One region of the Plantactinospora soyae genome, then DNA from elsewhere that is predicted to be linked to it. Evidence: predicted binding sites of a transcription regulator. Region 1 holds the regulator's gene; the other holds the start of a gene.

The links. The regulator HrcA, encoded in region 1, represses chaperone genes, less so after heat shock. The targets are predictions, from matches to a motif close to GGTTNGCACNCTCNNNNNGAGNGTGCNAACC.
Region 2: groL (chaperonin GroEL) is a predicted target of HrcA. The motif match lies at 1,834-1,864, and genes of this name have one in related genera.

The regions. Positions count from the first base shown of each region.
Region 1 covers NZ_JADBEB010000001.1:9,656,758-9,661,212, forward strand. The annotation lists gene H4W31_RS42120 (16S rRNA (uracil(1498)-N(3))-methyltransferase) at 1-219, opposite strand, end outside; gene dnaJ (molecular chaperone DnaJ) at 339-1,475, opposite strand; gene hrcA (heat-inducible transcriptional repressor HrcA) at 1,542-2,564, opposite strand; gene H4W31_RS42135 (DUF4870 domain-containing protein) at 2,842-3,483, shown strand; gene hemW (radical SAM family heme chaperone HemW) at 3,543-4,455, opposite strand, start outside.
Region 2 covers NZ_JADBEB010000001.1:2,571,426-2,575,880, forward strand. The annotation lists gene H4W31_RS11475 (cold-shock protein) at 99-302, shown strand; gene H4W31_RS11480 (hypothetical protein) at 728-1,786, shown strand; gene groL (chaperonin GroEL) at 2,116-3,738, shown strand; gene H4W31_RS11490 (hypothetical protein) at 3,792-4,037, opposite strand; gene H4W31_RS11495 (GNAT family N-acetyltransferase) at 4,108-4,455, opposite strand, start outside.

The sequences.
Region 1 (4,455 bases):
CGGCTCGACGTACCGCCGGGTGGTGACGGAGGCCGTCAGGGTGCCCCGGCCGACGGCGGTGACGACGGCGGTGGCCGTGCCGCCGCGCCCGTCGGCGAGCAGCAGTTCCTCGCCGGTACGCAGTCGTTGTACGGTCGCCGCGTGGTGCCCCTCCGGGCCGTCGAGGGTGACGACGTCATCGGAGGGTAGCGACTCGACCAGGAACAACGGCGCACTCACGGCGAGCAGGTTAGCTCACCGGGGCGTGGCCGTACCCGGGAAGTGGCCCCGACGCGAACCGGCCCGCCGGCCGGACTGGTCGTCCGGTCACGGTCGGCGGGCCGGTCCGGCCGCTGTCGTCAGGCGTGGCCGTTGAAGGCGTCGCGCATCCGGGAGAAGAAGCCGCCCTGCTTGCTCAGCTCGGCGACCTCCTCGCCCCGGGTCTTGGCGAAGTCCCGCAGCATCCGTTCCTGGTCGGCGTCGAGTTTCGTGGGCGTCCGGACGTCGAGGTGGACGTAGAGGTCACCCCGGCCGGTACCGCGCAGGTGCGGTACGCCCCGGGCCCGCAGCCGCAGCGTCGAGCCCGGCTGGGTCCCCGGCTTGACGTCGACCGGCTCGTCGCTGTCCAGCGTCTTGATGGTCAGTCGGGTGCCCAGCGCCGCCGCCGTCATCGGCACCGTCACCCGGCAGTGCAGGTCGTCGCCCTTGCGGGAGTAGACGTCGTGCGGTCGCTCGTGGATCTCGACGTACAGGTCTCCGGCGGTGCCGCCACCGGGGCCGACCTCGCCCTGCTGGGCCAGCCGGATCCGCATGCCGTCCTCGACCCCGGCCGGGATCTTGACGGTCAGCGAACGCCGGGTACGCACCCGGCCGTCACCGGCGCAGGTGGGGCAGGGGTGCGGGACGACCGTGCCGTAGCCCTGGCAGACGGTGCACGGCCGGGACGAGACGACCTGGCCGAGGAAGGTGCGCTGCACCGACTGCACCTCGCCCCGCCCGCCGCACGCCTCGCAGGTGGCGAGGTGGGTGCCCGCCGCCGTACCGGCGCCGGAGCAGGTGGTGCAGAGCACGGCGGTGTCCACCGCGATCGGTGCCTCGACCCCGAACGCCGTCTCCGGCAGGTCCAGTTCGAGCCGCAGGATGGCGTCGGCACCGGGCCGGGTACGGGGTCGCGGTCCCCGAGAGCCACCAGCGGCTCCGAAGAACGCGTCCATGATGTCCTGGAAGCCGACGAACGGTCCGCCGGCGCCCCCCGGGCCCGCGCCGGGGCCGCCGCCCGGAGCGAGCGGGTCCCCACCAAGATCGACAATCTGCCGCTTCTGGTCGTCGGAGAGGACCTCGTACGCGGCGTTGATGTCCTTGAACTTCTCGTGTGCCTCCGGATCCGGATTCACGTCCGGGTGGTACTGCCGCGCCAACTTCCGGTAGGCACGCTTGATCTCGTCGTCGGAGGCGTCCCGGCTGACGCCGAGAATCCCGTAGTAGTCCTTGGCCACTGCGTTCCGTGTCCTCATGTCTGTCTCGCGTTACCGTCCGCCGGTCGTCTCAGGTGAGCTTTGGGGTCAGTTCTGTGCCAGAACGTCGCCGACGTAGCGTGCCACGGCCCGCACCGTGGCGATGGTGCCCGGGTAGTCCATCCGGGTCGGGCCCAGCACGCCGAGGCCGCCGAGGATGGTCGCCCCCGGACCGTATCCGGTGCTGACCACCGAGGTGGCCCGGAGATTGTCTATCTCGTTCTCGTCGCCGATACGGACCTGGAGTGTGTTCGGTTCGACCTCACCGATCAGCTTGAGCAGGATGACCTCCTCCTCCAGCGCCTCGAGGATCGGTCGCAGCGAACCCTGGAAGTCGAGCAGCCCGCCACGGGCCAGGTTGGCGGTGCCGGCCAGGGCGATCCGCTCCTCGTGCCGCTCGACCAGGGTCTCCATCAGCACGGTGGCGAGGGTGGTCATCGCCGGGGACAGGCCCGGCGCCACCTCGTCGATCAGGGCCTGGACCAGCGGCGGGGTCTCGGCCAGCTTCTGGCCGCCGAGCCGCTCGTTCACCAGCCGGCGCAGGTCCGTCACGTCGTCGGCGCTGATCGGTGCCGGCAGTTCGACCAGGCGCTGCTCCACCCGGCCGGTGTCGGCGATCATGACGAGCATCAGCCGGGTCGTGGAGATCGGCACGAGTTCGAGATGCCGCACCGACGACCGGGCCAGGCTCGGGTACTGCACCACGGCCACCTGCCGGGTCAACTGGGCGAGCAGCCGCACCGTGCGGTGCACCACGTCGTCGAGGTCGACCGCGCCGATCATGAAGCGTTCGATCGCCCGGCGCTCGGCCGGGGTGAGCGGCTTGACCCGGGAGAGCCGGTCCACGAAGAGCCGGTAGCCGCGGTCGGTGGGCACCCGGCCGGCACTGGTGTGCGGCTGCCGGATGTAGCCCTCCTCCTCCAGCACGGCCATGTCGTTGCGGACGGTGGCCGGGGACACTCCGAGCTGGTGGCGCTCGACCAGCGCCTTGCTGCCGACCGGTTCCTGGGTGGCGACGTAGTCCTCCACGATCGCGCGCAGCACGTCGAGCTTGCGGTCGTCGAGACCCATCCTCACCTCCCTGCGACGCCCCGGCCCCGGCACCGATACGGCCGGGGCGGCCACGACGGTCGGGCCACGGTTTCCCTGGCACTCGACTGTAGCGAGTGCCAGTCTACGACCAAGGTGTACCGGACGCGATGATCGTTTGGAAGGGCTGCCTGAGCCCGGACAACAGGCTTGCCCGGACACCCTACCCCGGCGGACCTAACAGGCACGGTCGGCTATTGTCCAGATCCGATCGTGGGCGTGGCTGGCGTCACTTGATCCGGGCCCCTACCGTGGCCCCATGACTGAACCACCTCGCCCTCCCGGAGACTACGGCCCGGGTGGTCCGCCACACGATCCGTACTCGCCGGGCGCTCAGCCGCCGACCTCCGGCGGTGGCGCATATCCTCCGCCGACCTCCGGCGGCGGTGCGTACCCCCCGCAGGACGGTTATCCCCCGCAGGACGGTTACCCCCCACAAGGTGGTTACCCGCAGGGTGGTTACCCCCCACAGGGTGGTTACCCGCAGGGCGGCTATCCGCAGGGCGGTTACCCGCCACCCGGTGGCCAGTACGGCGGCCCGGCTCCGGCCGGCTACGCCAACAGCGACGACAAGACCTGGTCCCTGGTCGCCCACTTCGGCGGCGCCGCCGGCGCCTTCGTCGGCGGTGGCGCGGGTGGCTGGATCGCCCCACTGATCGCGTTGCTGGTCCGCGGCAAGGAGTCGCCGACGGCTCGGGCCCACGCGCTGGCGGCCCTCAACTTCCATATCCTCTGGTCGATCATCGCGATCGTCGGTTACATCCTGATCTGCGTCTTCATCGGCATCCTGGTCGTGCTTGCCGCATGGCTCATCGCCTCGATCTTCGGACTCATCGCCGGGCTCAAGGCGGTCAACGGCGAGCTGTACAAGTATCCGATGTCGATCAATATGATCAAGTAGCCAGATCCTCGTCGTGCTGGCGGGGGCCCGGGCGACCGGTCTCCCGCCGCCCCTCGAGGTCAGGGCAGCAGGTCCCGGACGACCGCGTCGGCGAGCAGTCGCCCGCGCAGGGTGAGCACGGCCTGCCCCGAGTCGTACGCCGCCCCGTCCAGCAGTCCGGCGTCGCGGGCCCGGTCCGCACCCGCCCGACCCGGGTCGTCCAGGACCGTCAACGGCAGTCCGGCGGACAACCGCAGCCGCAGCATCACGTCCTCGACCCGCTGCTCCACCGCCGACAGCAGCTCCCGGGCCTGACCGGGGGACGTCCCCGCACCGAGCCGGGCCGCGTACGTCGCCGGGTGCTTGACGTTCCACCAGCGCACCCCGCCGACGTGGCTGTGCGCCCCCGGACCGAGGCCCCACCAGTCCCCGCCGGCCCAGTAGAGCAGGTTGTGCCGGCACCGCGCGGCCGGCGTCCGGGCCCAGTTGGACACCTCGTACCAGGAGAAACCCGCACCGGACAGCGCCTGCTCCGCGGCCAGGTAACGGTCCGCCGCGACGTCGTCGTCCGGGTACGGCAGCTCGCCGCGCCGCATCCGGGCCGCCAACCGGGTGCCGTCCTCCACAATCAGGGCGTACGCGCTGACGTGGTCGACGCCGGCGTCGATCACCGCCGCCAGCGACCCCGCGAAGTCGTCGGCGGTCTCCCCCGGCGTCCCGTAGATCAGGTCCAGGTTGACGTGGTCGAACCCGACCTCCCGGGCCTCCCCGACGGCCTGGAGCGCACGGCCGGCGGTGTGCCGGCGGTCGAGGATCGCGAGCACTCCGGCCGCGGTCGACTGCATGCCGAGGGAGATCCGGTTGTAGCCGGCGGCCCGCAGCTCCTTCAACGACTCCCGGGTCACCGACTCCGGGTTCGCCTCCGTGGTGACCTCGACGTCGCCGGCCAGGCCCCACAGCCGATCGATGCCGTCCAGGATCCGGGCGAGGTCG
Region 2 (4,455 bases), 7.1 Mb from region 1:
CGTGACACCGTGGCGAAAACGGGTCGGCGGCCCCGGCAGGCGTACGTCGACGCCGGGGCTCTGTCAGCTCCGGCGCGACCGGAGTAAGGAAGTGCACCGTGGCGCAGGGCACCGTGAAGTGGTTCAACAGCGAAAAGGGCTACGGCTTCATCGCGGTCGATGGTGGACAGGACGTCTTCGTCCACTTCTCCGCGATCGAGATGGACGGCTACAAGGCGCTTGACGACGGTCAGCGCGTCGAGTTCGAGATCGCTCAGGGTCAGAAGGGCCCGCAGGCGGAAAAGGTTCGCCTGATCGCCTGATCGTCGGCGTTCCACCGGCCCGATGCGGGCTTGGAGTTCGTACTCCCGCTCGACCGGGTCCCTCTCCTGATGTGCCGGGAGTTCAGCCCTTGACCGATCGGCGGCTGTCCTCGTCGTCTCATCGGGCTGCAAGATCGGGATCTGCCCCCTTTCCCGCTCCTGCCTGAGGAGAGTTCGTGGTCGAACCGCCGCCAGTTGGCCAGCCCGATTCTGATGCCGGTTCAGGGGCCCGCCCCGGCGAGCAACCGGAACCGGCCGAGCCGAATCGTCCGGTCTGGGCCGGTCAACCGCCCGAGCCAGGTCAACCGGCCCAGTCCGGTAAGCCGCCCGAGCCCGCTAACCCGCCGGAGCCGGGTCAATCGGCCCAGTCCGGTAGCCCGCCCGGGCCGGATCAATCGAGCCAGCCGGGCCGCCCAGTTCCGCGGGTGCATCCGGGATACCCGGGCCAGCCGGGATACCCGGGCCAGGCCGTTGATCCCGGCCAGCAAACCTATCCAGATCTGCCGGTCTACCCGGGGCAACTCGTCTATCCGGGTCAGCCGGGCTATCCGGGTCAGCCCGGGTACCCCGGCTATCCCGGCCCGGTGCCGGGGGCCGGTCCCGGGTACTGGCCTGCGCCGGGTTACCCGGATCCGCGCGACCCGCTCGTTCCGCCGCCCGGCGCGGGGATCGGCGCGTGGTGGGAGCGGTGCTGGTCGGTGGCCCGGCGAGGTTGGCGACCGCTGTCGTTGATCCTGCTGATCACCCAGGTGCTGCCGCTGGTGGTCGTAACCCTGGCGATGGTGCCCTTCCAGCCGGATCCGACGCTCCTCGAGCCCACCGTCGGGTCGACCGGCGAGCCGGCGCCGGGAGCCGTCGGAGAGTTCCTGGGAACGTTTCTCGTCTTCATGGTGGTCGTACTCGCGGTCGTGCTCGTCGCCGGCCTGGTGCAGAGCATGGGCTGGGCGGCCGCCGTGTGGGTGATCGTCCGGCAGGCCTCCGGCGAGCCCGCTCCCCTCGGCCCCGCCTTCCGGTACGGCCTGCGCCGGGCGTTGGGGCTCTGGGGCTGGTACCTGCTCAGCAGCTTGATCATCACGGCCGGCGTCTGCGCCTGCCTCGTACCCGCTCTCTACCTCGGCCTGGCCGTGAGCCTCGCCGGTCCGATCTACCTGTTCGAGCGGCGCAATCCGGTCGGGCGCTCGTTCCAGATGGTCCACGCCCGGTTCGTGATGGTCCTCGGTCGGGTCGCGATCGTGGTGGGCGTGCTGCTCGGCGGGAGCCTGGTGGTGGCTGTGCTACAGAATCTCGGGATGCTCGCCGTGGGGATCGGGCCGACGGAGGTGGTGGGCCTCTCCGTCGGGTACGTGGTGATCACCGTGGTCGGTGCCGTGCTGAGCCTGCCGGTCCAACTCGCACAGGTCATCGGGATCCTGCTCACGTACACCGAGCAGCGGGGTCAGGAGGCGCCGGTGAACACCGCGCGACTGGCCGCCGAACTCTCCTGACGGTCCCCGAGCGGCTTGCACTCGGCAGGGGAGAGTGCTAAACAAGTGATTGGCACTCGCGCGCCGCGAGTGCCAAAGGTCGGGGCGGTTAGGGCCACGGTCGCGGGTCTGGGAGACAGACCGGCGGCAGTCGGCCGGTCGTCGCGGGCTGTCCGGCCCGGCCGGCGGACGTCACTGTCGCACAACGCGACGGAGTCGATCAGGCGCCCTCGGGCGCCCGACGACCCCGCCGCCAGTGCCGTAGTGACGTCCGAAGGTGCGTAATCAGGCGGCAGGTTCGGGGTCGGCAAGGCCCCGGCGGCCGTGAGTGTCCAGGAGGACAACGCCGTATGGCCAAGATGATCGCGTTCGACGAGGAGGCGCGCCGTGGCCTCGAGCGGGGCATGAACACCCTCGCCGACGCCGTAAAGGTGACGCTGGGCCCGAAGGGCCGCAACGTCGTGCTCGAGAAGAAGTGGGGCGCTCCCACCATCACCAACGATGGTGTGAGCATCGCCAAGGAGATCGAGCTCGAGGACCCGTACGAGAAGATCGGCGCTGAGCTGGTCAAGGAGGTCGCGAAGAAGACCGACGACGTGGCCGGCGACGGCACGACGACGGCGACCGTCCTGGCCCAGGCGCTGGTCCGCGAAGGCCTGCGCAACGTCGCGGCCGGCGCGAACCCGATGGCCCTGAAGCGGGGCATCGAGGCCGCGGTCACGAGCGTCTCGGAGGAGCTGAGCAAGCTCGCCAAGGACGTCGAGACCAAGGAGCAGATCGCCTCCACCGCCTCCATCTCCGCCGGTGACAACACCGTCGGCGAGATCATCGCCGAGGCGATGGACAAGGTCGGCAAGGAAGGCGTCATCACCGTCGAGGAGAGCAACACCTTCGGGCTCGAGCTGGAGCTGACCGAGGGTATGCGCTTCGACAAGGGTTACATCTCGGGGTACTTCATGACCGACCCCGACCGGATGGAGGCCGTCCTCGACGACCCCTACATCCTGATCGTCAACAGCAAGATCTCGACGGTCAAGGACCTGCTGCCGATCCTCGAGAAGGTCATGCAGTCGGGCAAGCCGCTGGTCATCATCGCCGAGGACGTCGAGGGCGAGGCCCTGGCGACCCTGGTCGTGAACAAGGTCCGGGGCACCTTCAAGTCCGTCGCCGTCAAGGCGCCGGGCTTCGGTGACCGCCGCAAGGCCATGCTGGGCGACATCGCCATCCTCACCGGTGGCCAGCCGATCAGCGAAGAGGTCGGCCTCAAGCTCGACGCCGCCGGCCTCGACCTGCTGGGCCGTGCCCGCAAGGTCGTGGTGACCAAGGACGAGACCACCATCGTCGACGGTTCCGGCGACGCCGACCAGATCAACGGTCGGGTCAACCAGATCCGCGCCGAGATCGAGAAGAGCGACTCCGACTACGACCGCGAGAAGCTGCAGGAGCGCCTGGCCAAGCTGGCCGGCGGCGTTGCGGTGATCAAGGTCGGCGCGGCCACCGAGGTCGAGCTGAAGGAGCGCAAGCACCGGATCGAGGACGCGGTGCGTAACGCGAAGGCCGCCGTCGAGGAGGGCATTGTCCCCGGTGGTGGTGTCGCGCTGGTTCAGGCTGGCAAGACCGCCTTCGACAAGCTGGACCTCGCCGGTGACGAGGCTACCGGCGCGCAGATCGTCAAGATCGCGCTGGACGCCCCGCTGCGGCAGATCGCCGTCAACGCCGGCCTCGAGGGTGGCGTCGTGGTCGAGAAGGTCCGCAACCTGGAGGCCGGCCACGGCCTCAACGCGGCCAACGGTGAGTACGTCGACCTGCTCAAGGCCGGCATCATCGACCCGGCCAAGGTGACCCGTTCGGCGCTGCAGAACGCGGCGTCGATCGCGGCCCTGTTCCTGACCACCGAAGCTGTGGTGGCGGACAAGCCGGAGAAGAACCCGGCCCCGGCGGCTGCGCCGGGCGGCGGGGACATGGACTTCTGAGTCCAGTCTTCACGTCTGGAAGGGGCGGGCCGCGCGAGCGGTCCGCCCCTTTCTCATGTCGTCATGCGTCGCTGGTTGCGCCGCTTTTCGGCCCGGCTGAACGGTTCTCGGATCTGTACCGGGGCGTCTACCAACTCGATGGGCTCGTCGAGGGACACGTCCTTGATTTCGTCCATTTCAGCCCGCTGGGCGGCATCACCGTAGTCGAGCCGGGACACCGGTGCCGGTGGTGGCAGATCTCCGAGCGGTGCCGAAGTGATCGAGTGGAGATCGTCAACTGGTTCGTCGTCCTTCGCCATGACTGCCTCCTTCTCCCCAAACGGTAGGAGGCTTCCGGCCAATGGCACGGGAAAATGGCGCTGTTTCGATTCAAACCGCCGACAGGTGACCGGAGCTGCTTTCGATACCGGACTGGAGCTGTTTGCGGTAGAGGAAGAACACCCGCTCGATCCAGGCACCCGCACCTCGGGCGTAGAACGGGATCGGGCCGACCCAGCCGATCTGCGCGCGCCGGTGTCCCGCCGCCCGCTGGTCGCGCAGGCAGCGGCGGAGCAGCACGCTCCCGATCCCCAGGCCCTGGGCGCTCGGCGCGGTGCCCATCGGCCCGAACCAGCTCGGCCGGGACGAGCCGTACGCGGCGAAGCCGAGCAGTTCCACCGGCCCACCGCCAGCGGGCGTACGGAGGGCGAGGTGGCAGCCGGCGCCCTCGCGGTCGAT